2 regions of the Acetobacter sp. P1H12_c genome follow, and region 1 is predicted to be linked to the other one. Evidence: riboswitches for the same ligand, from Rfam matches in the RefSeq annotation. Region 1 holds a riboswitch; the other holds the start of a gene.
The links. A riboswitch is a leader RNA that binds a small molecule or an ion and turns the genes downstream of it on or off. The one in region 1 is predicted to bind S-adenosylmethionine.
Positions count from the first base shown of each region.

Region 2: it holds a riboswitch for S-adenosylmethionine, as region 1 does, so the genes downstream of both, KP699_RS03180 (low specificity L-threonine aldolase) here and metZ (O-succinylhomoserine sulfhydrylase) in region 1, are expected to answer to the same signal.

Region 1 is NZ_JACRVR010000015.1:12,024-26,428, forward strand. It holds gene KP699_RS09300 (aromatic ring-hydroxylating dioxygenase subunit alpha) at 1-991, shown strand, start outside; gene mutT (8-oxo-dGTP diphosphatase MutT) at 984-1,973, shown strand; SAM riboswitch at 2,081-2,160, shown strand; gene metZ (O-succinylhomoserine sulfhydrylase) at 2,225-3,433, shown strand; gene apaG (Co2+/Mg2+ efflux protein ApaG) at 3,628-4,101, shown strand; gene folE (GTP cyclohydrolase I FolE) at 4,153-4,761, shown strand; gene KP699_RS09325 (POTRA domain-containing protein) at 4,874-5,545, opposite strand; gene KP699_RS09330 (DJ-1/PfpI family protein) at 5,610-6,188, opposite strand; gene moaB (molybdenum cofactor biosynthesis protein B) at 6,181-6,735, opposite strand; gene KP699_RS09340 (carbohydrate porin) at 6,928-8,388, shown strand; gene KP699_RS09345 (ATP-binding protein) at 8,372-11,083, opposite strand; gene KP699_RS09350 (DNA repair exonuclease) at 11,080-12,225, opposite strand; gene KP699_RS09355 (FUSC family protein) at 12,504-14,405, shown strand, end outside.
Region 2 is NZ_JACRVR010000002.1:107,575-121,979, reverse strand. It holds gene KP699_RS03210 (OsmC family protein) at 1-364, opposite strand, end outside; gene KP699_RS03205 (malate:quinone oxidoreductase) at 624-2,123, shown strand; gene KP699_RS03200 (6-carboxytetrahydropterin synthase) at 2,217-2,741, opposite strand; gene queC (7-cyano-7-deazaguanine synthase QueC) at 2,734-3,462, opposite strand; gene queE (7-carboxy-7-deazaguanine synthase) at 3,466-4,110, opposite strand; gene bioB (biotin synthase BioB) at 4,156-5,157, opposite strand; gene KP699_RS03180 (low specificity L-threonine aldolase) at 5,290-6,330, opposite strand; SAM-I-IV-variant riboswitch at 6,384-6,500, opposite strand; gene KP699_RS03175 (SDR family oxidoreductase) at 6,592-7,365, opposite strand; gene KP699_RS03170 (LysR family transcriptional regulator) at 7,512-8,435, shown strand; gene KP699_RS03165 (DUF333 domain-containing protein) at 8,532-8,813, shown strand; gene KP699_RS03160 (phosphoadenylyl-sulfate reductase) at 9,789-10,475, shown strand; gene cysD (sulfate adenylyltransferase subunit CysD) at 10,525-11,319, shown strand; gene cysC (adenylyl-sulfate kinase) at 11,345-13,237, shown strand; gene cysT (sulfate ABC transporter permease subunit CysT) at 13,376-14,227, shown strand; gene KP699_RS03140 (sulfate ABC transporter permease) at 14,224-14,405, shown strand, end outside.

The DNA of each region.
Region 1 (14,405 bases):
GGCATGGTCAAAGGAACTCAAGCCGGGCAAGACCATCGGCACGCGGTATGCCGGCACCCCCATCGCACTGGTGCGCCCGACGGAAGGCGCTATTTTTGCACTGGAAGACCGCTGCGCGCACCGGCAGGTGCCGCTCAGCAAAGGCAAGGTCTGCGGTCAGTCCGTCCAGTGCTGCTATCATGGCTGGGCCTATGGCCGTTCAGGCCGCTGCATTGATGTGCCGTATCTGGGCAAGGGCAAGCTGCCCAACGGAGTACGCACCTTTCCCTGCCGTGAGCAGGATGGCCTGATTTTTGTCTTCCCCGGAGACCCGGATAAAGCGGATTCCGTGCCGCTGCCGCCGCGTCTGGCCCGTGTGGGAGACCCGGCATACAAGACCCGCTTCTTCGGGCAGGAAGTCAAATGCCATTACAGCTTCATGCATGAGAACCTGATGGATATGAACCATCAGTTCATGCACATGAAGCAGATGGGCCAGATGCGCCCGCGCTTTCTGGGCCAGAAACGCGAGCCCGGTCTGGTGGAAGCCCAGTATTCCTTTGCCCGCACCAGTGGCAAACAGCCGCTGGGTGAAGCCCTGATTTTTGGTGAACGCCGCGATTCCTCGGAAAAATTCCAGCATCGTGACGTCATGACCATCCGGACGGAATATCCCTATCAGACACTCCGTATCCAAACAGGGGATGAAGACCCGGTGATGGATCTGTGGATTGTCTATGTTCCGCAGGATGCGGAAGAGCTGACAAACCGGACGTTCGGCCTCCTGTCTGTCAAACGCCCCAAGGTGCCGGGGGTGCTGGAACTGGCATGGCCGTTCCTTGTCGCGTTTACCGAACGGATTTTTGCGGAAGACCGTGAAATTGTGGAGCTTGAACAGCAGGCCTGGCGTGAACTGGGCGGGGACCACAATGTGGAAGTCTTCCCTGTCATCAACGCCCTGCGTGGCCTGCTGGCGGAATGCGGTGTGCCCGCACCGGCTGTGAATGCCTGACATCACGTCTCTGGTTCTGGAGGCGCCGCCCTACCGGCTGCGCCCCCTTCTGCCTGATGATGCGCCTGCGCTGCACAATCTGGTCAATGACTGGGAAGTGGTGCGCATGCTCAGCCGCCTGCCCTTCCCCTACCCGCGGGCACTGGCGGATGACTGGATTGCCTCCACGCTCTCCATGCATCGGGCCAGAGAAGGCTGCCATTTCGCTATTCTGGATGAAAACAATACCCTCCTTGGCTGCGTGGGCCTGCGTGTGCAGACCGTGCCGCAGGTGGGGCGCGTCGGCATGCTGGGCTACTGGGTTGGCCGCACATACTGGGGCCGGGGCATTGCAACCCGCGCAGCCGGGCGGCTGGCCCGCTGGGCGCTGGCCAATCTGGACATTACCTGCCTGCGCGCCACGGTAGCGGAGGATAACGCAGCCTCTGCCCGTGTTCTGGAACAGATCGGCTTCCGGGCGATTGGCGCGGACAAGCAGATGTTTGTGGCCCGTGGTCGCGAGCACCCCGTCCGTGTTTTTGAAGCCACGCGGGATGATCTGGATACCTCTTCAGGCACGCCACAGAGCGAGGGGGCAGCCCCCCGCAAACTCGTGCTGGTTTCCGCCGCCGCGCTGATTGACGCACAGGGACGTATTCTGCTGGCCAGACGCCCGGAGGGCAAAAGTCTGGCCGGACTCTGGGAATTCCCCGGCGGCAAGGTTGAACCCGGAGAAACGCCAGAAGCCGCGCTGGTGCGGGAACTGGAAGAAGAGCTTGGACTGGATGTCTCCCGCGCCTGCCTTGCGCCGTTTACCTTTGCATCCCACGCCTACAAGGCGTTTGACCTACTGATGCCGCTCTATCTGTGCCGCCGCTGGACCGGCACCCCAACAGCAAAGGAAGGGCAGACACTTGCATGGGTCGCGCCGGAAAAGCTGCAGGATTACCCCATGCCGGATGCGGATATTCCTTTTGTCCCGCTTTTGCAGGAATTACTTTAAAATCCACCAGCCCTGCTGCATAGCAGGCCCTGCGGCAGGAGGGCAGATCGATGCTTGACGAACGCAAGCCACCTCCGCATAACAAAATCCTTATTGTGCGTTAAAGCACTATGAAACCTCGTGATTTGTACGGCCGGCTTGCGGCGAGGTAAAATAAACGCGCTAAAGAGGCCATGGCGACGCACTGCCGACGCCACGGTTTCCACGGTCACACTGCGCTGCACAGCAGCAAAAGAACCGGATACCTCGTGATGAGTGACAGCAAGACCTCTTCTTCCAAAGCTTGGCGTCCCGCCACCCGCCTTCTGCACGCGGGGCTGGAACGCACCGAATATGGTGAAACCAGCGAGGCGCTTTTCCTGACATCCGGCTTTGTTTACGAAAACGCCGAACAGGCCGCTAAAACCTTTACGGGTGAAGTCTCGCACTACCAGTACAGCCGCTTTGCCAACCCCACCGTGGTTGCGCTGGAAAAGCGTCTGGCCGATCTGGAAGGTGCTGAAGCCTGTGTTGCGACGTCCACAGGGATGGGCGCGGTCTCTTCCGCCCTGCTCTCCCACGTTAAAGCCGGGGACCGCGTTGTGGCCTCCCGCGCACTGTTCGGCTCCTGCCACTGGATTGTAGCTAACCTGCTGCCGCAATATGGCGTGGAAACCGTGTTCGTCGATGGCGGGGACCTCGCCGCGTGGGATGACGCCTTCAGCAAGCCAACCGCCGCTGTGCTGCTGGAAAGCCCCTCCAACCCCATGCTGGATGTGCTGGACCTCGCCGCTATCTCAGAGCGTGCGCACAAGGCCGGGGCACTGGTCATTGTCGATAACGTATTTGCCTCCCCACTCTACCAGAAGCCGCTGGAACTGGGCGCGGATGTGGTCGTGTATTCCTGTACCAAACATATTGACGGACAGGGCCGCGTGCTGGGCGGGGCCGTGCTGGGCAGGGAAGACTGGATTAAGGAAACGCTCCAGCCGTTCGTCCGTAATACCGGCAATGCTCTCTCGCCCTTCAATGCGTGGGTGATGCTCAAGGGGCTGGAAACACTTGCTTTACGTGTGGAAGCCATGACGCGCAATGCGGCTGCGGTGGCAGACTACCTTGCCTCCGCGCCCGGGATTGTCAGCGTGCGTTATCCGGTCCGCAAGGATCATCCGCAATACGCGCTTGCCCAGCGGCAGATGACGGGTGGCGGCACCATGGTCGCGTTTGAAGTTGCTGGCGGGCAGGAAGGGGCCTTTGCCTTCATGAACGCCCTGAACCTTATCGCCATTTCCAACAATCTGGGCGATGCGCGGTCCCTCGTGACGCACCCGGCCACCACCACCCATATGAAGATCGGTGAGGAAGAACGGGCCAAGCTCGGGATTTCTGAGGGGGCGATCCGCTTCTCCGTCGGGCTGGAAGACAGTGCCGATCTGATTGATGATCTTGCCCGTGGCGTGGCGGCTCTCGCCAAAGCCTGATCAGGCCCTGACTTATACCTGCCTGCCGCCCGTCTGCTGTGGCTGTTTCAGCACACCGCAGACGGGCGGCTTCCCTTTTCTGATCGCTTCGTGATACTGCCAGCGGATTGTTGCCGTGGTTTCTGCACTGCGGGATAAAACCCGCTGGCGTGAAGCAGGCCTTTTTTATTTTTTGCGCAGGAGCAGAACACCCCATGCCTGACTGGCCGGACTCACCGCCCATGTCCTCCGATCATGATGACGCCATGAGCGAACTGTTCGCCTCAGCGCCGATGTATGAAGCCGTGACGGGAGATATGCGCGTCTGCGTACAGGTGTTCTGGCTCCCGGAACAGTCTGAACCTGATGAGGACATGTATTGCTGGGTTTACCGCATCCGCATTGAAAATGGCGGCACGGCCCCCATCCAGCTCAAGGAACGGACCTGGCAGATTACGGATGGCGCAGGTCGGACGGAATATGTGCATGGAGAAGGCGTGGTGGGTGAACAGCCCGTTATCCGCCCGCAGAACGGGTTTGACTATACCTCCGGTGTTTCCCTCACCACGGCGGGGGGCTTCATGCGGGGGTCTTACCAGATGTGGAATGTCAATTCCGGCAAACGGTTTGACATCACCATTCCGCCTTTCAGCCTTGATAGCCCGTTCCAGTTCCGCCAGATCCATTAACGTGAAGCAGCCAGAACTGCTTCATCACCACGCAGACCGCAGGAGAATGGCATGAGCGACCCTCTGCCCAAAACCAACCGCCCCACCCGTGAAGAGGCGGAAGACGCCATCCGCACCATGCTGCGCTGGGCCGGGGAAGATCCGGAACGTGAAGGCCTGCATGATACGCCTGCCCGCGTAGCCCGTGCGTATGAAGAGTTTTTTCAGGGCTATGAAATCGACCCTAAAACCCTTCTGGAACGCACGTTTTCTGAAGTGGAAGGCTATGATGAAATCGTGCTGCTGCGCGATATCCGCTTTGAAAGCCACTGTGAGCATCACCTCGCCCCCATTATTGGCCGGGCGCACGTGGCCTACCTGCCGCGCCAGCGCGTGGTCGGCATTTCCAAGCTGGCGCGTGTGGTGGATGCCTATGCCCGCCGGATGCAGATTCAGGAACGGCTGACGGCGCAGATTGCCAACACCATCAATGATGTTCTGCAACCCCACGGCACGGCTGTTATTATTGAATCCAGCCATGAATGCATGACGACCCGTGGCGTGCATCGCCCCGGTGTCTCCATGGTGACAAGCCAGATGCTCGGTGTGTTCCGCACCAGTTCCGACACACGGCGCGAACTGATGGCAATGCTGAACCGCCCGGCTGCCAGCGAATACTGAGACGGCTAGCGCAGAAAAGCGCGGTTGCTTAGATTTTTGATTAAAGCGTTTCCGGCGCGGACGGCCCTGAAGATCTGCTTCAGGCCGCCTGCGCCGGGATAACAGAAAAGCGTCAGTCCGTTGCTTTTTCTGTCAGGTGATAGACCAGCGTAACGCGCTCATCCTTATGCGGCGCACGGCTTTCCGGCACGATGGTGACACCGATATTTTTTTTCACATACAAAGCCTGAATGGCTTTTTCATCTTCCAGCACGGTTGCAGGGGTGACCTGATCCCCCGGCTGACGATGTACGGCCTCTTTCAGGGCTGAAGTTGCAATGTGTAGATTGCCATCAAACCCAAGACTTTCCAGCACGAGCGGCTTGTTCAGATGCGCCGGGCCTCCGGTTTCTTCAATCGCCCACTCAACCTGAACGCGTTTGCCGTCCAGCCTGAGGTTCTGATGGAATTTTCCGCCGATATTCTGCTGCTGATACAGCTTCATAATATCCTGCAAGCCCTGCGTGATCTGCGCCTGCGTCACCATGCTGCCGACATGGAAGGGCACCACAGCCATAATGGCGGGTGTGCTGACCTGCTTGTTGCCGGACACCTTGATCTCCTCAACCCTGACCGGAGTGGCCGGGGCCGGAAGCCTGACATCCGGATGCACGCCGGGTGCCGCGGGGCTTGGTGCGTCATTGGGCGGCAAGGATGTTGCCTGCTGTGCCCATGCTGCGGCTGGCGGCATGGCGCAGGCCAGACTAAGAGCCGCAGGAATAAAATGGGCAGTAAGACGTCTCATAAGAGGCTCCATCCTGTTGAACACTGTTCCATATGATGCACAACAGGAGGCGCCTGCCAATGCACTATATTGTCACAGTCGCACCCAGCACGCTGAGAAACTGCGCCAGCCAGGCCGGATGCGCGGGCCATGCGGGGGCCGTCACCAGTTCTCCGTCCGTTACGGCGTCTGTCACCGCGATATCGGCATAGGTTGCGCCAGCCAGTTCCACTTCCGGGCGGCAGGCCGGGTACGCCGAGACTTTACGCCCCCTGATCACATCCGCAGCAGCCAGCAGTTGCGCGCCGTGGCAGATGGCGGCCAGAGGCCGGTCCGCAAAGGCTTTGACAATTTCAATCACCCGCGGATGCATGCGCAGATGCTCCGGCGCACGGCCGCCGGGGATGATCAGACCGATATAATCGTCCGTATCAATCTCATCGAACGTGGCGTTCAGCTCAAAGGCGTGGCCCGGCTTTTCACTGTAGGTCTGCGCGCCTTCAAAATCATGGATGGCCGTGAGAATCTTGTCCCCGGCCTTCTTGCCGGGGCTGACCACATCCACCTTGTAGCCAACCATCAGCAGCGCCTGATACGGCACCATGATCTCGTAATCTTCCACATAATCGCCTGCCAGCATCAGCAGTCTGACATCTTCAGTCATGAGCATGATCCTCTTTCAAACCTTCACGCAGCCGGGGCATGAGTTCCACAAAATTACAGGGGCGATGGCGGCTGTCGAGCTGAAACACCAGAATATCATCCCAGCCGTCTTTGACAGCGCCGGTTGAACCGGGGAGCGCAAACAGATATGTTCCGTCCGCAACGCCTGCGATTGCGCGGGACTGAATGGTGGACGTGCCGATCTTGCGGTAGGACAACATTCTGAAGAGTTCGCCAAAGCCTTCGATGCGCTTTTCAAGCACACGGTCAAAGGCTTCCGGCGTTACATCACGCCCGGTCACCCCGGTGCCCCCATTCGTGATGACCACATCAACCAGAGGGTCTTTGATCCAGCGTGTGAGCTGTTCTGTTATCTGCCCGACATCATCGCGCACAATCGTGCGGTCTGCCAGCACATGGCCCGCCTGCTCAAGGCGGGAGACCAGCGCCTGCCCGGATGTATCGGTTTCAAGGGTGCGGGTGTCCGATACGGTCATCACCGCAATACGCACCGGCAGGAAGGGGCGAGTTGTGTCTATTTTTGTCATAGGCCGAATTCATCACCTGATCCGGCGGGCGTCAACGCATCGCAGGGAACGTTCTGCTGCCGGGTGTCGTTAAAATGCCACCAGACATGCGAAAGACTGTTTAAGGGTGAAAAAAAGTTTAGACATTATGATGCCGCTTTGAAACACTATGCCCTCCTCCCCAACGCCTCCGTAACAAAAATAAAAAGAAACATGACAAGATTCTCCTCCGGCTTCTCTTTTTTCTGCGCCCTCTCCTTCGCCTGCTGCCTCACCCCGGCTTTCTCCTCCAAGGCCTCAGCCCAGTTGCTGACAGGCGGGAACAGTGCTGCTGGCCTGTGGCCCAGTCTGGAAGCCAATAATGAAGCTAATCCGGTGGAAGACCCCGGCCCGCTGTTTTCAGCCCCCTACGGGAAAAACCATTTTTTTGGTGACTGGTGGGGCGCGCAGCCTTGGCTGCTGGACCACGGCATCCATATTCTGGCCGACGTGCATGAAGAACTGGCCGGGAACTTCCGTGGCGGCATGCGTCAGGGTGTGACCAATGCCGGTCAGGTTGGTGTGGAACTGGATGTGGACTGGGGCAAGCTGACGAACCTCAATCTGCTCAAAGGCTTTTGGTCCCACATGATGGTGGTGAACGGGCACGGGCAGAATCTGAGCACCCGGTTTATCGGGGATTCCATTGGCGGCGTGCAGCAGATTTACGGTGCCCGAGGCAACGTGGTGGCGCATCTTGTCTATCTGTATGGCGAAAAATCGTTCCTGAACAACCATCTGGATATCAGCGCAGGGTGGATTCCGGTCGGCAGCTTCTTTGCCGCCTCGCCGCTGTTCTGTATGTATATGAACGTGGCGGTCTGCGGGAACCCGGCCCCCAACAAGTATACGGAAGGCAACCGCGACTGGCCCTCTGGCAACCTTGGCGCCGTGGCCCGTGTCATGCCGACCAGTGACACCTATATTATGGCTGGCCTGTTTGCGGTTTCCCCACATGCCTTCAACGGCGGGATTTCCGGCTGGGCCTGGGCGCAGGATGGTCTGGGCAAGTTCTCAACGCCGGTGGAAATCGGCTGGATGCCCTCCTTTGGCCGCAACCATCTGGTGGGGCATTACAAGGCTGGATACAGCTACGATAACTCCAAATACAAAGATCTGTATGAGGACATTAACGGCAACTCCTGGGTGCAGACAGGCCAGCCAGCCCGCTACCACGCAGGCCGGGCCAGCGCATGGCTTCAGGCAGACCAGATGCTGGTGCGTAATGGCGATGGACCGACCAACGGGCTGATCGCCATGGGTGGCTATATGTGGACGGACGGCAAAACCACCGCAATGTCCCACCATCTGTGGGGTGGGCTGCTGGAAACCGGCAAGCCGTGGGGCCGCCCGAATGACAGTATCGGCATGATGTATCAGTGGCTGAAAATGAGCCGCACCGTGGCCCTGCAACAGGAAGCCTCGGTTATTGCCGGGCAGGATTTTCAGACCAACCAGTGGGGGCAGGTGTGGGGTGTTCAGTCCCATGAAAACATTTACGAATTTTTCTATAATGCCCACATCGCCAACGGTCTGACGCTCCAGCCGGACTTCCAGTACATCAACCGGCCGGGTGCGACGACGACGTTCCATGACGCCGCCGTTATGGCGCTTCAGTTCAACGTCGTTCTGTAATCTGCGGGATGGGCCGCAGGGCAAGCGCCCTGCCGCCCAGTCTGGCAAAGGCCTCCGCGTGGCAGGTCAACACCAGAATCTGGAACCGGGTGGCGGCATCCGCCAGCACATCAAACATGCTCTCCAGCCGCTGCGAATCTGAAAAACTCAGCGCATCATCCAGCACCAGAATGGCCGGAGACTGGCGGGCATGGAGCAGTTCCGCAAAGCCCAGACGCACCAGCACCGCAATCTGCTCACGCGTCCCGTCTGACAACCGGCCAAATTCTTCCGCCGTCCGGCGTGTCAGCCCGGACAGAGCAAAACCCGTATCCATCTCCAGAGAGGCTCCGGGGAACACGGCTGAAAATGCGGGCTGCATGGTGCGCACCAGCGGGGCAAGGTAGCGCTCCGTCTGCGTTTTTTCCGCATCACTCAGCGTCTGGTCCAGCAGGGCCAGTGCCGCACGCTCCCGCTCATAGCCCTCACACTCCAGCCGGAGGCGGGCGGCGGCGCGTCCTGCCTCGGCAATTTTTTCATCAAGCCCGTCTCCTTCGGCCACACGCACGCGGGTTTCACGCTCCCGGATCTCCTCCCGCAGACGCACAACAGACGCGCGGCCATTGTCCAGAGCCTGTTCCCGCCGGGCAATCCGGGCCTCCACTACGGAAAGGGGCTGTTCCGCCTCCCGGCCCGCCCGCAGCGTCTGACTATGCGCCTCCGCCTGCGCCTGAGCCTGCACGGCCCCGGCAGCCCGTTCTGCCAGAGCGTCCTCACTTTCCTGCGCGGCCCGCACAGCAAGCTCCCGCCCGATCTGCTCACGCTCAGCCTGCTTTTGCCGTAAAGCCGCCTCGGCTTTATCCTGAAGCCCCTGTGCCGCACTCAGGCTCACATGCTCCGCACGCTCGGCCTGCCGCGCCTCATCCGCGGCGCGGGCAGCACTGTCTTCCTCCTGCCGGGCTGTTGTCTGCATCTGCTGCAAGGCTGCGTCGGTCTGGCCAGCCTGTTCCGGCCGTCCATCCGGCCTACAGGCCTCAAGTTCACGCGCCAATGAGGCCATACGATCCCGGATATCCTGCCGCATGGCAGCAAGTGCTTCAAACAAAGCCACATCCCGATCGTCCCGCGCGGCAGGCAGAGACGCCACAAAAGCCGCGCGGGCTTCCGCCACCCGTGTTTCGGCCTGCCGTTGCTCTTCAAACAGCCGCTCCGCCTCTTCCACCGTCTGACACCCGGCTGCCTGCATGACAGACTGAAGCTGGTGCCGGGCTGTATCCGCTGCGGCCTGCGCCTCCTCCTGATCCTTAACCGCAGGCGTAATACGGACCTGACCGATTCCTTCAATCTGGAGTTCAGCCGCCTGCGTCAGAACCATGTCACCCTGCGGGCAGGTCGCGCCATCCAGCAAAACACGGCCTGACGCCTGGGGGAGCAAAGTAACAGTCAGACGGGTGGCGCGGGCGTTCAGCGCCGCCTGTGCGGCGTCCATCTCCCGCACAGCTTTCCGCACCCGGCGGATAACAGCCTCATCAACCCGCAGGGCTGCCAGCGCGGCGCGGGCCTGCTCCAGATGGGTGCAGGCGGCCTCCGCGCGCTCAAGGATCTGCTTCTCCCGCTCCAGCGCTCCCTGCTGCTGCAAGACCGCCGCACGGCGCGAAATAGTCAGGAGCGCCTGCCGCGCAGCCTGCTGCTGCTGCTCAGCCTGCTCCCGTCGGGTCCGGCTTGCCTCATAACGCTGCCGGGCCTGTGCGGTCCGCTGGGTCAGGGCTTGCAGGTCATGCTGCATTTCCGCCGACTCACGCCCCAGCCTGCGGTGTGCCGCCTGCCGCTCCCGCCGTCGCTCCTGCTCATCCCGGATGCTGTTCAAGGTCTGAGTGGCTGTCGCAAGGGCGGCTCTGGCGGCCTGTTCTTCCGCGTCCGCAATCCGCAGCGTATCCCGCTGGTGGCGCAACGCCAGAAGCTCGGCCTCATCCTGTGCTTTCCGGTCCGGGTCCTCCTGCTCCCGCAAGGCCCGACGCGCCTGATCAAGCGCGACCAGATCTTCCTCCAGCGCAGCCCGTCGGTTTTCCACTTCCCGCAACGAGGCCTGCGCCTGCGCTTCCTGCTCAAGTGCGTGTTTATATTTGCCGGTTGGCTGCGCACTTTTGGCCGTCTGAAGCAGATAAAGCCGCTCCCGCACCCGGCTGAGCACGGCACTGGCCGCGGCACCACCCGTCGCCTGCTCTACCCCCTGCTCCAGACACCCACGCAGGCTGTCCTGCCCGGTCTGGTTCAGGTCCGGCTGCACAAAGCTTTCCCCCTGCCCCACCAGCAAGGCGCTCCACAGGCCAGCGGCTTCTCCCTTACTGGCTTCTTCCAGCCCCAGCAGGGCGCGCAGAGCCTCTTCCGCCTGATCCCCCTCAAACCGCTCCGGCCCTAAAATAAGCCGGGTAAACGCCTTTGAAAGAAACTGCTTTTCCAGATGGCACTCCATACCCTTCCATGTGAAGGACAGGGCGACATGCGGCGCGCCCCCGCCATAAGGCTGCAAGTCCTTCACGGGCTTTGCTTTGGAACTGGACCGCACCATCAGCACCGCTTTCAGAGCGGTCAGAAGGGTGGATTTCCCGGCCTCATTGGGGGCTGCCAGCACATTCAGCCCCGGCCCCAGCCCGTCCAGACGCACCGGGGAGGCAAAGCGGCGGAATCCTTCAATCTGTACGTCCGTCAGGATCATCCTGCCTGTGCTCCCATATCCTGCCAGAACAGAAACAGCCGTTGCAGAGCATCCGCCGCAAGCTGCCCCTCCGCACCCCCGGCCTCTGACCGGTCCAGCAACTGCTCCGCTGCCGCACGCACGGCCCCACCGGCCCCAAACCGATCAAGATCTTCCGTCCCGGCAGAGAGATGCGGCGCGCCCGTCAGGCGCAGACAGGCCACGGCCCCGCTCAGGCGTTTAAGGATTGTGCTTTCATACAGCGCCATATCCTCCACCGGGAGCAGACCGGACACCGCAGCCCAGACCAGCACCGCCCCGGGATTATCCGGGGCAATGCCACGGATGCGCGCTTCCAGCGCCAGAACATCCTGCCCGGATGTCAGCACCACATCCTCCAGCTTTTTCCAGAGATAGCGCCCGGTTCTGTGGCGGGTGATTTCCGGCTCGGCCCGCGCCCCGCGCAGCGTGACGACCACAGCCTCACCGCCGCCCCCGCCACCGGTTGTAAACCGGTCTGTCTCCGGCGTGCCGGAATAGACGGTCCGGGCATCAATCTGGCAAAACCCATGCCAGTCACCAAGCGCCAGATAGGCAAGCCCGGCCCGCCGGGCGCGGTCCAGCGCCACGGGGTTATGCTCCGCCTCACTCTCTCCCCCAAACCCGACAACCGAGCCGTGGGCCAGACCAATGCGCAAGGCATCCGGCGGGGTTTCGGCCTCATCCATATAGGCCGTCAGGTCCGTCAGCACATGGCGGCGCTTCAGCACGGCAGGCAGCAGCCAGCCATTCTGTGCCGGATCAATCAGAACCGGACCCGGCTCCCGGTGTATCTGCACATTCGCGGGCAGACCGCTCCGGACCAGACGCGCCCAGACTCCTTCAGGCTGATCCGCATCATGATTACCGGGGATCAGATGCCACTGGAGATCCGGAAACTCCCGCATCCGCTCAATGGGCTGATGCAGCGTCCGTTCGGCCGGGGTTTCGTGCTCATACACATCCCCCGCCACCAGCACGTGGGTCACCCCTTCCTGCCGGGCCAGATGGCCAAGCCGCCGGATCACTTCCAGCCGTTCCGCCTGCAACGCGCCAAGCGTATCGTCATCGGCAAAGCGGACTACGCGGCCAATCTGCCAGTCTGAGGTGTGAATAAATTTCATTAAGCCGGTCACAGTGCTGGGAGAACCTGCCTTAATTCAGCACATCCGGCCGGGGTATCATACCCTTGCCCGGCCGCGGAGAATGGCCAGCCGCCATGCTTTTTCCGGGCGGCCGGAGAGTTCCACGCATTTTCTGCAACCCGGCTCAGCGTATAAAATTCCACACATTGAATTATATTTTATTTTAATAGACGTCTTGATTTCAGGAGTCGGTACAGTGTGTGCCGTCCTCTGCACGATCTGGACAGACCTCTTGAGCGGCAAGGACGACGGAAAGGATGAGTCTTAACAGCCCGGCCGCCTCGCCTATCAGCTTCTGGAAGGGTCTTCGTCCCGCGCTCCCTGCCACCATTTTTCCCCCCGGCTGGTTTCTGTTCTGCCTGCGGACATGGCTTTCCGCCGTGCTGGCCCTGAGCACTGCATTCTGGCTGCAACTCTCCTCTCCCGGTTCCGCTGCCGTCACGGTGATGATCCTGGCCCAGCCCCTGCGTGGGCAGGTCCTTTCCAAAGCCGTTTACCGCCTGATGGGCACCATGGTCGGGGCGTTTGTCGCCCTTTTCCTCACGGCCTGCTTCAATCAGGACCGCGCGGTTTTTCTGGGCGGGGTGGGGCTATGGCTGACCCTCTGCACGATTGTTGGCACGCTGGAAAAAGACTTCCGCGCTTACGCCGCCATGCTCTCCGGCTATACCGTAGCCATTGTGGGCATTAGCTGCATTGATAATCCGGGCGCTGTTTTTGATGTCACGGTGAACCGCGTCTCGGCCATTGTGGTCGGGATTGCGGCCACAGCAGCAATCAATGACATTTTCGGCTCCCCGACTGCATGGGAAAAGCTGGCGACCAACCTGCATCGCGTGGCCAACATGGTCAAACATATCAGCCGGGACGCCATAGCGGGGCACGGTATTCCCGACGATATGGCCTGCGCGGGCCTTGCGGGGGAGATTATTGCTCTGACCTCTCAGGTCTCTTTTGCAAAAACCGAACTACCCGATGCCCATGTGCGGCTGGCAGGCGCCCGCTCCGCCATGGTGGCGCTGCTGGAAATGCTCAGTTGCAGCCGCGCGATTGCCACTGTGCTGCGTACAGGCGAAATTTCCGGACCTGTGCTGAACCATATCCGCAGCGCGTTTGGGGATGGCACACCCGTTGTCTCCCCCCGTCAGGCAGTGTGGGATCTGGAAGATCTGGCGCGGGAAGCCCACGCTGAAGAGCTTGACCGAGGCCCCACACTGGACGAGGCTTGGCTGATTGAACGCTCTATGGCGCTCCTCTCCGATGCCCGCTGGGCCGCCGACGGGATTGATGCCTTTGAAAACGGCAAACGCGCCCGCACGCAGGCTCCGGAACTGAAAATCGAACAACATCAGGATGTGATTGCCGCCCTTCTGGCCGGACTGCGGACCCTCACCGGCTTCTCGGTAGCCGCGGGCCTGTGCATTATCTCGGACATTCCCTCAACCTACACCGCCCTCTCGCAGGTCGCGGTGATCCTGACGCTGGCCGCATCGACCTACAACGCGCGCGGCTTTGGCATGGGGGCGCTGATCGGCACCCCGCTGGCCATTATTGTCGCGGCGATCCTGAATTTCCGTATCCTGCCGCATGGTGCGGATATGCCATTTCTGGCGCTCGCCATTATCCCGGTCATTTTTGGCGGATGCCTGCTGCTGATGAACCCGAAAACAGCGACGATCGGCTTTAACGCCGGGGTGTTTTTCTTCGTCATTCTGGGGGTTGCGAATGAGCAGAACTATGAGCCCTCGGCCTTTATTGACCGGAACGTGCTGTATCTGTTCGCCGCAATCGTCATTTTCATCTCGCTGGTGCTGCTGCTGCCGCCCTCCGCCAACCGGCGGCGCTTTCGCGTGGCCATCACCATCGGGCATGATCTGCGGCTCCAGCTTGAAGGCCACGGAGAGCAGGCGGGCTCCGCGCTGATCAGCCGCCATTATGACCGACTGTGCAAAATTTTGGACTGGAACAGCTACCTGCCGGACACAAAATCCAAGGTCCGCGTCTTTAACCGGCTTTCCAGTCTGGATGAACTGAATGTGGAACTGGCCCGCGCCCGCCGCCATCTGCAACGCGCCGCCACCATTCCCGCCATCCGTGCGGATGCCGAGGCCGCGTTCCGCTCCACGGTGATCTATAATATCAATTCCGCCCTGTATCGT
Region 2 (14,405 bases), on a different contig from region 1:
TGGCCTTATTGGCCAGAGCCTGAAACTGCTCGTTTGTCGTACCCGGCACGTCTGCTTTAAGGGTGAGGGCGACGGCATCAATTTCAAACCCATCAGCCGCTTTGGTCAGGCTGACAACGGCCTTGGTGTCGATGGATTTTGCCGTCAGCCCGGCTTCTCCCAGAATCAGGGAAAGCGCCATGGAAAAACAGGCTGCGTGTGCCGCACCGAGAAGCTCTTCGGGGTTCGTGCCGGGCTTATCTTCAAAGCGCGTATTAAAACCATAAGGCTGACTTTTCAGGGCATTGCTTTCCGTAGAAACGGTGCCATGCCCTTCCTTGATAGAACCTTCCCAGTGGGCGGAACCGGATTTTTTAATCGCCATAGCGTGTCATCCTTTTTGTTTTCACCGTAAGCCTGCCCCACCAAACGCGCGTCTGGCTGCTAGGTTCATGCAATGCTGCTCCGCTCTCGCAGAGATGAGAACTGCTGCGGGCAGAAAATGTGGCATAGGATAAGCGTATAACCATACCGGGTTACTTTAAGCCTGCTCTTGCGCCGGAGCAGGAACCACGGCAAGCGGGAAGACTGTGCCTGTCTCCAGCTTCCATGGGAAGAAACGGGCTTATAATGCGGAGACCATGATGAGTTCCACCACGACCGATCCTTCCTCATCCGTTGATGTCGTCCTGATTGGTGGAGGCGTGATGAGCGCCACACTTGGGGTGTTTCTCCGGCAGTTACAGCCGGACTGGCGTATCAGCATTTTCGAGCGCCTGGACAACGTGGCGGAAGAAAGCTCGGATGCGTGGAATAATGCAGGCACCGGCCACTCTGCCCTGTGCGAGCTGAATTATACGCCCCAGAAAGCTGATGGCAGCGTGGATATCAGCAAAGCTGTGGCGGTGAATGAGGCCTTCCAGATTTCCCGCCAGTTCTGGTCCCATCTGGTTGAGAGCAAAGTGATTGCCTCGCCGCGTGATTTTATTACGCCTGTCCCGCATATGAGTTTTGTGTGGGGGGAAGCGAATGTTGCCTTCCTGCGGAAACGGCATGAGGCGCTGAATGCCCATCCGCTTTTTGCGGGTATGGAATATTCTGAAGATCCGGCCCAGATGGCGCAGTGGATGCCGCTTGTCATGCAGGCGCGGCCGCCGGGGCAGCCGCTGGCCGTAACACGCAGCCTGAACGGCACGGATGTGAATTATGGCGCTCTGACCCGCCTGCTGTTCAGCTATCTGACGGAAACAGCCGGATGCACCCTTCATACGCAGCATGATGTGCTGAACATTAAACGCGGCCCGGATGGGCGGTGGCAGGTGCTGGTGCAGGATTTGCGCCTGAACACGCAGCGCACCGTCAGCGCCCGTTTTGTGTTTATCGGGGCCGGTGGGGGCGCGCTTTCTCTCCTCCAGAAAACGGGCATCCCGGAAGCAAAAGGGGTGGGCGGGTTTCCTGTCAGTGGGCAGTTCCTGCGCTGCACCAATCCGGAGATTGTGGCGCAGCACCATGCAAAGGTTTATGGCAAGGCTTCCGTCGGTGCGCCGCCCATGTCTGTGCCGCATCTGGATACCCGTATGATTGACGGCAAGCCAGCGCTGCTGTTTGGGCCGTATGCAGGGTTTTCCACCCGTTTCCTCAAATATGGCTCTCTGATGGATCTGCCCCGTTCCATCCGTCCTGATAATATCAAAGCCATTCTGTCAGTCGCGCGGGATAACTGGCCGCTGACCAAATATCTGATCCAGCAGGTTATGCAGTCCAGCAGTGAACGAATGAGCGCGCTGCGGGATTTTGTTCCCACCGCGCGTTCCAAGGACTGGGAACTGGTTGTGGCCGGACAGCGCGTGCAGATTATTAAGGAAGACGCGGAAAAAGGCGGCGTTCTCCAGTTCGGGACGGAAGTTATTTCCAGCGCGGATGGGTCTGTTGCCGCTCTGCTGGGGGCGTCTCCGGGGGCTTCGACTGCCGCGCCGATCATGCTGACAGTGCTGAAGAAATGTTTTGCGGAGAAACTCCCTGAGTGGGATGCCAAGCTGAAAGCGATGATCCCGTCCTACGGGCAGACTCTGGCAAATAATCCTGACCTCTGTGCCGAATTGCGGGATAAAACCACCAAGGTTCTGCAACTGGAAGAAGTCTGAACGCTCACGCAGTCTTATTGCCTGCCCCGATAAAAGAGGGGCGGGCAGTAAAGCGGCGGTAGAAAGGCTCTGTACAGACAGAGCAAGCGGTTTTTAATCAGAAATCGACATATCCGCACGGTTCCACCAGCAGGATTCAGGTGAACGGCCGGCCGGGATCATCTCTTCCGGATTACCGCTGAAGCTGACTGTGTTGGTGGGTGTTTCCTGCAAGGAAACTTCTGTGCAGCGGAGAACATCTCCATCCGCCTTCAGGAAAGCGTTGAGCTTTGCCATCATTAGGCAGACCATCAGTTCTGTTGTCGGGTCACCGGGGGTGATGACAATACGCTGCGCCCGTGCGGGCTCGTTTGCCTGAAACCACGCCAGAAGCGGGTCATCTTCCGCCAGTTGCAGGGCGTGATCCAGCTTTTCATCAACAAAACGATGCCACGTGCTTTTAGCCCGCTGAAAAGAGACCGGCATATTCCCTCTGCCATCCAGCCGCGCGGGATGCGTGGGTGTGAGGCGTACGGTCACAAACTCATTATGCCCGTGGGGCAGGGCGCAGGATTCACTGGCGCCGTGGATCAGCCGGTGGCCCATGGAAAAGCGACGGGTAAAAACCAGATCAGGCATGGGTTTTGCTCGCGACATACTCGTCCCACCCTGCACGGCGCAGGTCACAGGCCGGGCATTGCCCACAGCCATGTCCCCACGGATGCAGGCTTTGCCGGTCTCCCAGATAGCAGGTGTGGCTTTCCTGATTGATCAGGGAAACAAGCGCTGCTCCGCCCAGTTCTTCGGCCAGTGCCCATGTTTCGGCTTTATCAATCCACATGAGGGGGGTGTGCAGAACGTAGCGTGAGTCCATACCAAGGTTGAGAGCCACCTGCACAGCCTTGATGGTATCGTCCCGGCAGTCAGGATAGCCGGAATAATCCGTCTCACACACCCCGGTCACAATATGGCGGATGCCACGGCGCGCGGCGAGGGCTGCGGCAAAAGTCAGAAAAATGATGTTGCGGCCCGGTACGAAGGTATTCGGGAGCCCGTCTTTTTCCATGGCAATTTCAGCATTGCGGGTCAGGGCTGTTTCAGAAATATCGCCTAGCGCCCCAAGTGCGAGCGTATGGTCCATGCCCAGCCGCTCTTTCCAGAGCGGGTTTTGCGCCCGCAGGCCTTCCCGCAACGTCTCGCGGCATTCCAGTTCCACAGCATGCCGCTGCCCGTAATCAAAGCCCAGTGTTTCCACCCGGCCAAACCGGGCAAGAGCCCATGCCAGACAGGTGGCGGAATCCTGCCCGCCGGAGAACAGGACCAGAGCAGCTTCATCAGCGGCGCGTAAGGGAGTAGACATGGGTCAGGGGATACCGGTCAGCTTGTGGGTCTGTAAAGAAAGGCCCCATTTAGGGTGGGCCAGACAGTAGCGGATGGCGGCCTGCGTGTTTTCCTGCTGGTTGGGGCCGTCCATAGGTTGCAGCCAGAAATATTGAAAATCGAGCTCTTCCAGCGTGGCCGGGTCCAGCCCAATCTGCGGATAGACCAGCTTGAGTTCAGTCCCGCTTTTTTGTTCCAGCGGTGCGCCCGCTTTGGGGCTGATGCACAGCCAGTCCAGGCCCTCCGGAGCGGTCAGTGTCCCGTTGCTTTCCACGGCGATGGAAAAATTGCGGGCATGCATGGCTTTGATCAGGGGCGCATCAAGCTGGAGCAGGGGCTCACCGCCAGTAAAAACCACCAGTCCCGGCAGGGTCATGGCGTTGCCGCTCTCGGGCCAGAAGCTGGCGATTGTCTCAGCAAGTTTTTCAGCCGTTTCAAACTTGCCGCCGCCCTCTCCATCCGTACCGATAAAATCAGTATCACAGAACTGGCAGATGGCTTCAGCGCGGTCGGCTTCCCGGCCAGACCACAGGTTGCATCCCGCAAAACGACAGAACACGGCCGGTCGCCCGGCCTGTCCGCCCTCACCCTGTAAGGTGAGGAACATTTCCTTGACCATATAAGACATGCGACAGCTCCTGACGCAGATCAGGCAAGGAATGCAAGAAACATTTTAAACGGAAATGCCGGTGGTATGCATACCCAGCTTGTCCAGAAGCTTGCGATCCCGCGAAGCCTGAGGGTTGGGCGTGGTCAGCAGGCGTTCGCCATAGAAAATGGAATTGGCACCAGCAAGGAAGCACAGGGTCTGTGTTTCATCACTCATATCCTCCCGGCCCGCAGCCAGACGCACCCGGCTTTTGGGCATGGTGATGCGTGCTGCGGCAATCATGCGGACAAAATCCAGTGGGTCAACGGCCTCAGACTCGCCCAGCGGGGTGCCTTTAACGCGGACCAGCAGGTTGATCGGAACGCTTTCCGGGTGCGCGGGCAGGGAGGCGAGAGCGGCAATCAGCCCTGCGCGGTCGGTCTCGTTTTCACCCATGCCGACAATGCCGCCGCAGCAGACATTGATGCCCGCATCGCGCACGTTGGACAGCGTATCCAGCCGGTCCTGATAGGTGCGGGTGGTGATGATGTCGCCATAATATTCCGGAGAGGTATCCAGATTATGGTTGTAGTAGTCCAGCCCGGCGTCCCGCAGTCTGCCAGCCTGTCCGGCATCAAGCATCCCCAGCGTCACGCAGGTTTCCAGTCCCAGCCCCTTGACGCCCTCAATCATGGCGCAGACGGTTTCCAGATCATGATCCTTGGGGGAGCGCCAGGCGGCCCCCATGCAGAAGCGGCTGGCTCCGGCGTCTTTCGCCTTGCGGGCTTCCGACAGCACAGCATCCACGGCCATCAGGCGTTCGGCCTTCACACTTTTTTCGTGCAGGGCGCTTTGCGGGCAGTAGGCGCAGTCTTCGGGGCAGCCGCCTGTCTTGATGGAAAGCAGGGTGGAAATCTGCATTTCCGTAGGGTCGAAATGCGCCCGGTGCGTGGCCTGAGCGCGGAACATCAGCTCCGGAAACGGGAGGTCCAGCAGAGCCTGAATTTCCGGTACCGTCCAGTCATGACGGATTTCGGGCAGGGAGGCTGAGGAGGAACGCGTTACAGGAGAAGAACCGTCAGGCATGCGTTAGGAACCAGATTTTAAGTGAAAAGTGGACTGAACATATCCGGTTTGCAGCGGCAAGGCCAGCCTTGCGAAGGGCAGGGACTGGCCGATTGAAATTTCATTTCGGGTCATAACAAAAAGGACTGACCGTTAAAGGGCTGCGTGCAGACTTTTAATATCTGCCGCTAACGCATCGACCTGCGTAAGGTCCGCATCCCATGCAAACATGAACCGTGCGCCCCCTCCGATAAATGTATAAAAGCGCCAGCCTTTGTCCCGCAGGCCGTCCAGTAAGGATGCCGGGGCCTTCAGAAAGACGGCGTTGGCTTCTGCCGGAAACATCAGGTCCAGCCCTTCAAGAGGTTCAATTTGTCTGGCAAGATGGGCTGCTGCCGTGTTGGCGGCCTGACCGTTGCGCAGCCATGCGCCGCTTTCCAGTATGCCAACCCACGGTGCGGTCAGAAAGCGCATTTTGGAAGCCAGTTGTCCGGCCTGTTTACAACGGTAGTCAAAGCCGTCCGCCAGTGCGCGGTCAAAAAAGAGAATTGCTTCCCCAACGGCCATGCCGTTTTTGGTGCCGCCAAAACACAGTACGTCCACGCCGGATTGCCATGTCATTTCAGCAGGGGAGCAGCCGAGAGCCGCACAGGCATTGGCAAAACGGGCGCCATCCATGTGCAGGCGCAGGCCCAGATCCCGGCAGACGGCTGAAATGGCCTGAATTTCCGCCAGTGTATAAACCTGCCCGGTTTCCGTGGGCTGGGTAATGGTGACTGCACGCGGTTTGGGGAAGTGAATATCCGTCCGTCCCGTTGCCAGTGTGCGGATAGCCTCCGGCGTCAGCTTGCCTCCCTGTGTGGGGGCAGTCAGCAGCTTGGAGCCGTTGGAAAAAAACTCCGGCGCGCCACACTCATCCGTCTCAACATGCGCGAGAGCGGAGCAGATCACACTGTTATAGGACTGACAGAGAGAGGCCAGAGCCAGCGCGTTGGCTGCCGTGCCGTTAAAGGCAAAAAAAACATCACAGTCTTTTTCAAACAGGGTGCGGAAGGCGTCGGCGGCTCTGGTGGTCCAGAGGTCTTCACCATAGGCGGGGACATAGCCCTGATTGGCATCCTGCATGGCAGCAAGTGCTTCCGGGCAGATTCCGGCATAGTTATCGCTGGCAAACTGTTGGGTAATCTGTGTCATGTTTGATCTCTTCAAAACGGTTGAGATCAAAAGACAAAGCGACGACGCGCGTGGCATGGGTCCGTTATTGCCGGTCTTCTGGCCACATCCCTTCCTGCAAAACAGGGAAGGCACCACCTTGCACGGATGCAGGTTGGTGTCAGGCGTCGGCCTGACTCTTGATGCTTCTGACGCTACTCATAAATAGTCGATAAAAAAACGCAACAGTTTGTTGAGTATGGAAGGAAAGGGCCACGGAGGCTCCTTTCCTGAAAGTCCACGTTATTTTGTGGTATAGCCACCATTGACCAGAATGGTCTGGCCCGTCATCCACCAGCCTTCCGAGACCAGAAAACGGACGAAGGGTGCAATATCCTCAATGTCTGTCAGGCCTGTTTTGCTAAAGGCGGACAGGGCTGCTGCGGATTTATGATAGGCCACGGCCTCAGGTGCTTCCTGACCGTAGAAAAACGGTGTGTCCATCGGACCCGGACCAATAGCGTTGACTGAAATCCCGCGGGCACCAAACTCCTTGGAGGCCGCGCGTGTAAAATGTTCAACCGGTGCTTTGGCGCCTGCATAAGTGGAATAGAACGGCGTGTAGGCACCGAGGAGGGATGTCACGAGCGTTACGATCTTACCGTTATCATTCAGATGCAGTCCGGCCTCCTTAATAAAGAAATAGGCGGCTTTGGAATTGATGGCGAACATCTCATCAAATTCAGCTTCTGACGTCTCGGCAATCGGTTTTTTCAGCACTTTACCGACGGTATTGATGGCGATGTCAGGTTTGCCGATGGCGGTAATGGTGTCAGCAAACAGTTTGCTGTTGGCAGCGGCGGTTGTCAGGTCGGCCTGCAGGGCGACAGCCTGCACGCCGGCGGCTTTGAGGTCTGCCAGAGTTTTTTCCGCATCGGGGGCGCTGGCGTCACTGTTGTAATGAATGGCCACAGCCTTCACGCCGTGGGCTGCCAGATCGCGGGCAATCAGGCCGCCAAGGTTTTTGGCGCCCCCCGTGATCAGAACGGTTTTTCCTTTAAGTGTATGGTCTGCCATATCCGTTTGTCCTTCCGTTGAAAGAACCGCGGGATGCGGACTTTCATGTAGCAAAAAGTATCATCTCGGTTTCCTTAATAAATTAGTCTCTTTATACAACACTTGTCGTATAATACGAACAATAAGGCGTATGACCCGAGGGTTTCGTGGACCGGATTGATCTGTTTCGTATTTTTCTGCGTGTTGTGGACTCTGGCAGTTTTTCAAGAGCTGCGGACACGCTCAACATGCCCCGGTCTTCCGTTTCCACGGCGATTCAGGCGTTGGAAAGCCGGGTAGGGGCACGGCTGTTGTCCCGCACCACGCGTACAGTTACCACCACGGCAGACGGCAGGGCTTTTTATGATGTCTGCCTCCGGCTGGTGTCTGACGTTGAGGAAGCGGAGGGGCTGTTCCGGCGCGATAAAGCCGCTCCACGCGGTATCTTGCGGGTCGATATGCCGGGGCGTATCGGGCGGCTGATTGTGGCACCCGCCTTGCCAGACTTTCTGGAACGCTATCCTGAAATTGATATCGAACTGGGGGTGACTGACAGGCCTGTTAATCTGGTGGAAGACGGGATTGATTGCGTGCTGCGTATCGGCCCGTTGCAGGATTCCGGCCTGATTGGCAGGAAAGTCGGAGAACTGACTTTAATGAACGTCGCCAGTCCTTCTTATCTGGCGCGTTACGGTGTTCCGGCCACACCCCATGACCTGTCACAGCATCTGGCGGTGGGTTACGCCTCTGCGTTCAGCGGGCGGGTGGAAGAGTGGGAATGGATGGAGAACGGCCGGCTCTGCACGCAGGCAATGGCCGGACGGGTGACAGTAAACAGTGCTGAGGCCCTGATTGCCTGTTGTCTGGCTGGGCTGGGGCTGATTCAGGTCCCGGCTTATGACGTTCAGAAGCCTCTGCAGGCGGGAGATCTGGTGGAGGTTCTGCCAGACTGGCAGGCAGAGCCTATGCCGATGACGCTGCTTTATCAGCATCGCAGGCATTTCTCTCATCGGTTACAGGTCTTTGCGGACTGGTTGTGCGCATTACTGGAACCTTGCCTTCAGCAAACGAGGGCAGGGAAGCCTGCATAAAAAATACGGGAAAGGCCAGTCTGTGCTGGCTCGGGGCGTGACAAATCCAGCTCCGTATTGAAGAATATCCCGCATAATCAAACAGGAACCAGTCTTATGGCCTTTCAATTTTCCCGTCTGACTCAAGCCGCTCTGGCAGTCTGTACCATTGGCCTGCTGGCAGGCTGTGAGCATCAGACGCAGGACCAGAGCCGCAACAGCGTTCGTCCGCTGCGTATTCCTAATCCGGCAGCGCTCTACTGCACCAAAAAAGGTGGCACACTGAGCATGCAGCATGACGCCGCTAAAGGGCAGGTTGGCTACTGCCATCTGCCGGATGGCACGGTGATGGATGAATGGGATCTGTTCCGCCGGGATAATCCGCGTCCGGCAAAATAAGCACGAGAGCCGCGAGGGGAAGACCGCCGCGCGGTTCTGAATGGTCTGCTGTAAAGGCGGATAATGAAGAGCGGGCGGCGGCTTCTGGGCGAGTGTCTGACAGAAGATGTCTCGGCAGGGTGCGCTTGTATATTTCTGGCTACTGGTGGCTTTCACGGTCTTGCCAATGTGGTTTGGTCGGGTGGAGCTTCAGATCTCGGGTTGAACAGAACTGACCAGAAAGCTTGTTTGGATGAAGGAGGAGTTTTTAGAGACTGGCACGGCGATATTTGAGGGTGGTGAAGGTTCTGATTAGAGGCACGGAGCCAGTGAGGTTTCAGCCGTGTGACTTGCAGATATAAAGATTGCATAAGATATATTATGCCAACTAAATGAGATTGGCGGCTGAATTGGGAGGCTGTTCGGTTTTGGGAGCTGTGCGCTACGTGAATCGTGTTGCTCCACTGGTTATGACCTGTCTCTGACTACGCTTCACATGCTCATTTGGGCGATGTGACTGACATAATGATTTGTTTTGGAAAGATTTTCACAAGGCGAGCCTCAAATGCATCTCAGATGCTCCCAGAGGTCCGGAGAGTGCTTTCTGGCGTTTTTTGCGATGAATAGTCTGAGAGACGCCGAGGCCCTCTCTCCGGGCCTGTGACGAAAATTTACGTCTGGCACTTTTTTGTGTTTTTCACGCACCTTCTGGCCTGACGTGCCTCTCCCGATGTGGTGCGCATAAATTACCGGACAATATTTAAGTTACAGCGCCGTTCCGTCGCATCTGATGGCCATTTCTGTTTCAAAAATGACAAATAACGCCGGGCTGAAAGACATACGTCTGCTTTCCGGCTACAAAGCCCATGTGTGTGTGTGGAATAGCTTCCCTGCAAAATACGAAATTCTTCTGTGGAGAATGACCTTGAATGGTTATGGGTTTAGGTGCAATATCTGATAAATACTATTTCATGTAGTTGTTATTGGAATTCCAGAATGTCAGTCGGCCGGTCAGTTCTGGCACTGTTGCACTCTCAGGCTCAGGACCCTGTCAAACTTCTCAGAGCGGCATCTGCCCAGCTTGGCAACAAGGTGGGCGTTATGTCGTCTTTCGGTGCGGAATCCGCTCTTCTGCTGGCGTTTGTGGCGGAAGCTGATCCGGAGATGCCGGTGCTGTTTCTGGAAACCGGGAAACATTTCCCCGAAACGCTGGCGTACCGGGCTGAACTGGCACGCTTTCTTGGGTTGCGGAACGTGATTGATATCCATCCGGAGGCGCATGAGGTGCAGGAGCGTGATCCGACAGGCGAGTTATGGGCGTTTGATCCGGACGCGTGTTGCCGTCTGCGCAAAGTCGAGCCGCTGGATGCAGCAACTCTGCCCTATGAGGCTCTGGTGACCGGGCGCAAACGCTCTCAGGCTTCTACACGTGCGGCTTTGCCGGTTGTGGAGGAAAAACCCGACGGCCAGCTTCGCCTGAACCCTCTGGCGCTGTGGCAGGCAGAAGACATTACGCGGGAAATGGCGCGCCGTGGCCTGCCCCCGCACCCGCTTGTGGCAGAAGGCTACCTCTCTATTGGCTGTGCTCCCTGCACGCGCCCGGCTGGCCAGACTGCGGACCCGCGCGCCGGACGCTGGGCCGGGCTGGCCAAGACAGAATGCGGCATACACACGGCCTCCTGATGTTCAGGGCCTTTTCCTTCTTTTTCTCAGAACAGGTTTGACCAGACAAATGGACCATCTTGACCAACTCGAGGCACAGAGTGTCTTCATCCTCCGGGAAGCCTATCGCAAGCTTAAGCCCCTCGCCATGCTGTGGTCTCTGGGGAAAGATTCGAACGTCATGGTCTGGCTGGCCAAGAAGGCTTTTCTGGGCCGCGTTCCCTTCCCTGTTATGCATGTTGATACCGGCAAGAAATTCCCGGAAATGTATAAATTCCGCGATGAATACGCCAAAAAATGGGATCTGGACCTGCTTCTTGGCACCTGCCCGCCTGTCGAGGAAATGGACCCTTCTCTGCCGCCCGCAGCGCGTTCAGCCGCCCGTAAAACGGCAGGCCTCGCGGCCATGATTGAGAAACATAAATTACAGGGCGTGATTGCCGGTATCCGGCGGGATGAACAGGGTACCCGCGCCAAGGAACGTGTGTTCAGCCCGCGTGGGGCCAGCCATAAATGGGATATCCGCAACCAGCCTCCGGAATTCTGGGACCAGTATGCCACCCCACATGAAGAAGGCATGCATATCCGTGTGCATCCTCTGCTGTCATGGCGGGAGATTGATATCTGGCGCTATATTGAGCGCGAGGGGATCGCGCTGGTGGACCTGTATTTTGCCAAAAATGGCAAGCGCTATCGTTCTCTGGGCGATCAGGACATTACCAACCCGGTGGACAGCAATGCCAGCACGCTGGCCGAAGTCATTGCTGAGCTGGAAACCACCCGGACGTCCGAACGATCTGGCCGGGCCATGGATCATGAATCCGAAGATGCCTTCGAGCGGCTGCGTGTCGCCGGTTATCTCTGAGCCTTAGCGGACTGGAACCAGAATTATGACGACTTCTCTTCCCTCTTCTCTGGCTCTGTCTCAGGAGCCAGCAACGCCGATCGTGATTGTCGGGCATGTTGACCACGGTAAGTCCACACTGATTGGCCGCCTGTTGCATGACACGGATAATCTGCAGGACGGTAAGGTCGCGCAGATTATTGAATCGTCCAAAAAGCGCGGTCTGAAGATCGAGTGGAGCTTTCTGCTCGACTCTCTCCAGATCGAGCGTGATCAGGGTGTTACGGTTGACTCCACCCGTATCCCGTTCCTGCTGGGTAAGCGGGAATATGTGATTGTGGATGCTCCCGGCCATCGCCAGTTTCTGCGCAACATGATTACCGGTGCAGCGGATGCGGAAGCTGCTGTGCTGGTGGTGGATGCGGCGGAAGGTGCGCGTGAGCAGACCCGCCGCCATGCCATGCTGCTGCATCTGATTGGTATCCGGCATGTGCTTGTTCTGCTGAACAAGGTTGATCTGCTGGATTTCGATCAGGCTAAAGTTGAAGCCGTAGAAAAATCCGTCTCTGAACTGCTGAAAAAGCTGGATCTGGAAGCTGCACTCTTTATTCCGGCCTCCGCGCGGGATGGCGATAACATTGCCAGCCGGTCTGACCGCATGCCCTGGTATAAAGGGCCGACGCTGACGGAAGCGCTGGCACAGGTCCCCTCGCCTGCCTCCCGCGCGGAACTGCCTCTGCGCCTGCCCGTGCAGGATGTTTATCGCTTTGATGATAAACGCTACGTGGCGGGCCGCATTGAACGTGGCCGGGTGCGTGTGGGCGATACGGTGATTATCGGCACCCAGAAGACGCCCGCAAAAATCGCCTCCATTGCAAGCTGGCATACGGCTCCGCAGATTTCTGCGGCGGCAGGTCAGTCAGTTGCTGTGACGCTGGAGCCGGATGTGATCCCGGATCGTGGTGACCTGCTCCATTTGCAGGAGACACCGCCGGTTGCGGCATCGCGTATCCGCACCCGCCTGTTCTGGCTGCGTCAGGAGCCGTTGCGCGTGGGTGAGAGCTTCCATCTGCGTCTGGCGACGGCAGAACATGCTGTGACGGTGACCTCCATTGAATCCGTCGTGAATCTCGATGATCTGACGGAATATGCTGGTGAGGAAGTTCCGGCAGAAGGCTTTGCGGAAATTACGCTTTCAGCCGCTGAAACAATCCTGTTTGACCCCTTCACGCCCGGCACGGCCGACGGCCGTGGCGTTCTGGTGGACCGGCAGCAGCGGATTGTGGGCGGCGCACCCCTGCTGGGCCCGGCGGACATCGCGCAGGGTGAAAAGCTTATTCACCCGACGGGAAGTGACGTCACGGTGCAGGACCGTACCCGGGCCAAGGGGCATCGTGGGGGCGTGTTCTGGCTGACCGGCCTTTCGGGTTCAGGCAAAAGCACTCTGGCCCGCGCGACGGAATCTGCTCTGTTTGCGGATGGTGTGGACGTGACCGTGCTGGATGGAGACACACTGCGCGCCGGCCTGTGCAAGGACCTCGGCTTCTCTGAGGCTGACCGGACTGAAAACGTGCGCCGCGCTGCGGAAGTCGCCCGTATTCTGCGGGACGCCGGGCAGGTTGTGCTGGTGGCACTTATCTCCCCCCTCCTCTCTGACCGTGCCCTTGCGCGGCAGATTCTGGGTGAAGATTTTGCGGAAGTTTTTGTGGATGCGGACCTTGCGACGTGTGAGCAGCGGGACCCTAAAGGGCTGTATGCTGCGGCACGCTCAGGTAAAATCAGTGGCTTTACAGGCATTGATGCACCCTATGAGGCTCCGGTCAGCCCGGCCCTGCATCTGAAAACCAGCGCCGGAAGTGTTGAGTCCGAAACAAAAACACTTGCATCCTTCATCAAAGAAACCGTCAGATTATCAGGCGCGTTAAAAGCCCGCTCTTAAAAGCAGGGTAAATTACGGGTCAGAATGGAGTGCTGCATACGCAGCCTGTGTTCTGGCCCGTGGTGTTTCAGGATGATCAGATGAACATGGCGGCAGGAGAAGGACGGCTATGAGTTTCAGTCAGGCTTTGCGTGCAGCATGAAGCAGGCTGTTCTGTCCTTTTTGCGCGGTGGAGGCTCTGCCCTGCCCGGTTATCGGCTTGCGCTGGGGGCGACCCTTCTCTGGACCGGGTTTTTTATCCTCCTGCCCCTCTGCGCGCTGATGATTCGCCCCTGGCAGGATGGCGTGGGGGCCATGGTGGCGGCGCTGCATGATGCGCGGATGTTTGCGGCTCTGTGGACCAGCTTTTCCTGTGCGTTCCTTGCGGCTCTGCTGAATCTTCCTCTGGGTCTGCTGCTGGCATGGGCGCTGGTGCGAGGGGATCTGCCGGGCCGCCGTATTGCGGACGCGCTGATTGACCTGCCTCTGGCCCTGCCAACAGCCGTATCCGGGATTACTCTGGCGACATTATATGGCCCGCAGGGCTGGCTTGGGGCGCCGCTGGCAAAGCTGGGAGTAGTGCTGGCGTATAGCCGCACAGGCATTGTTGTTGCGCTCATGTTTGTCGGCCTGCCGTTTGTGGTGCGCACGGTCGAGCCAGTTCTGAAAAATCTGCCTCGCGATATGGAAGACGCAGCGGTTCTGCTTGGCGCAAAGCCCTGGCAGGTAGTGACGCGCGTTGTGATTGCTCCGTTGCTGCCCGCTCTGGTGACGGGCTTCGGGCTGGCTCTGGCACGGGGTGTTGGAGAATACGGGTCCGTTATTTTCATAGCAGGCAATCAGCCCTTCCGGAGTGAGATTGCTCCCTTGCTGATCGTTGTGCGGCTTCAGGAGTTTGACTATGGCGGGGCAACAGCCATCGCACTGGTTCTGCTGCTGATCTCGCTGCTCGCTCTGGTGCTGGTCAGCCTCGTGCGCAGGCGGCTTTCTGTGTGGGGTGAACAGGGATGATGCGTTATGCTCTCTGGATCGTCACCTGGGCGCTGATTGTGCTGGTGCTGCTGATGCCTCCTGCCGTGGTCGTCGTCGAGGCGCTGAAAACGGGGCTGGCCCCGGCTCTTGCCTCCCTGTCCGACCCGGATGCGCAGGCGGCTATCTGGCTGACGCTGGAAGTCACGGTAGTTTCCGT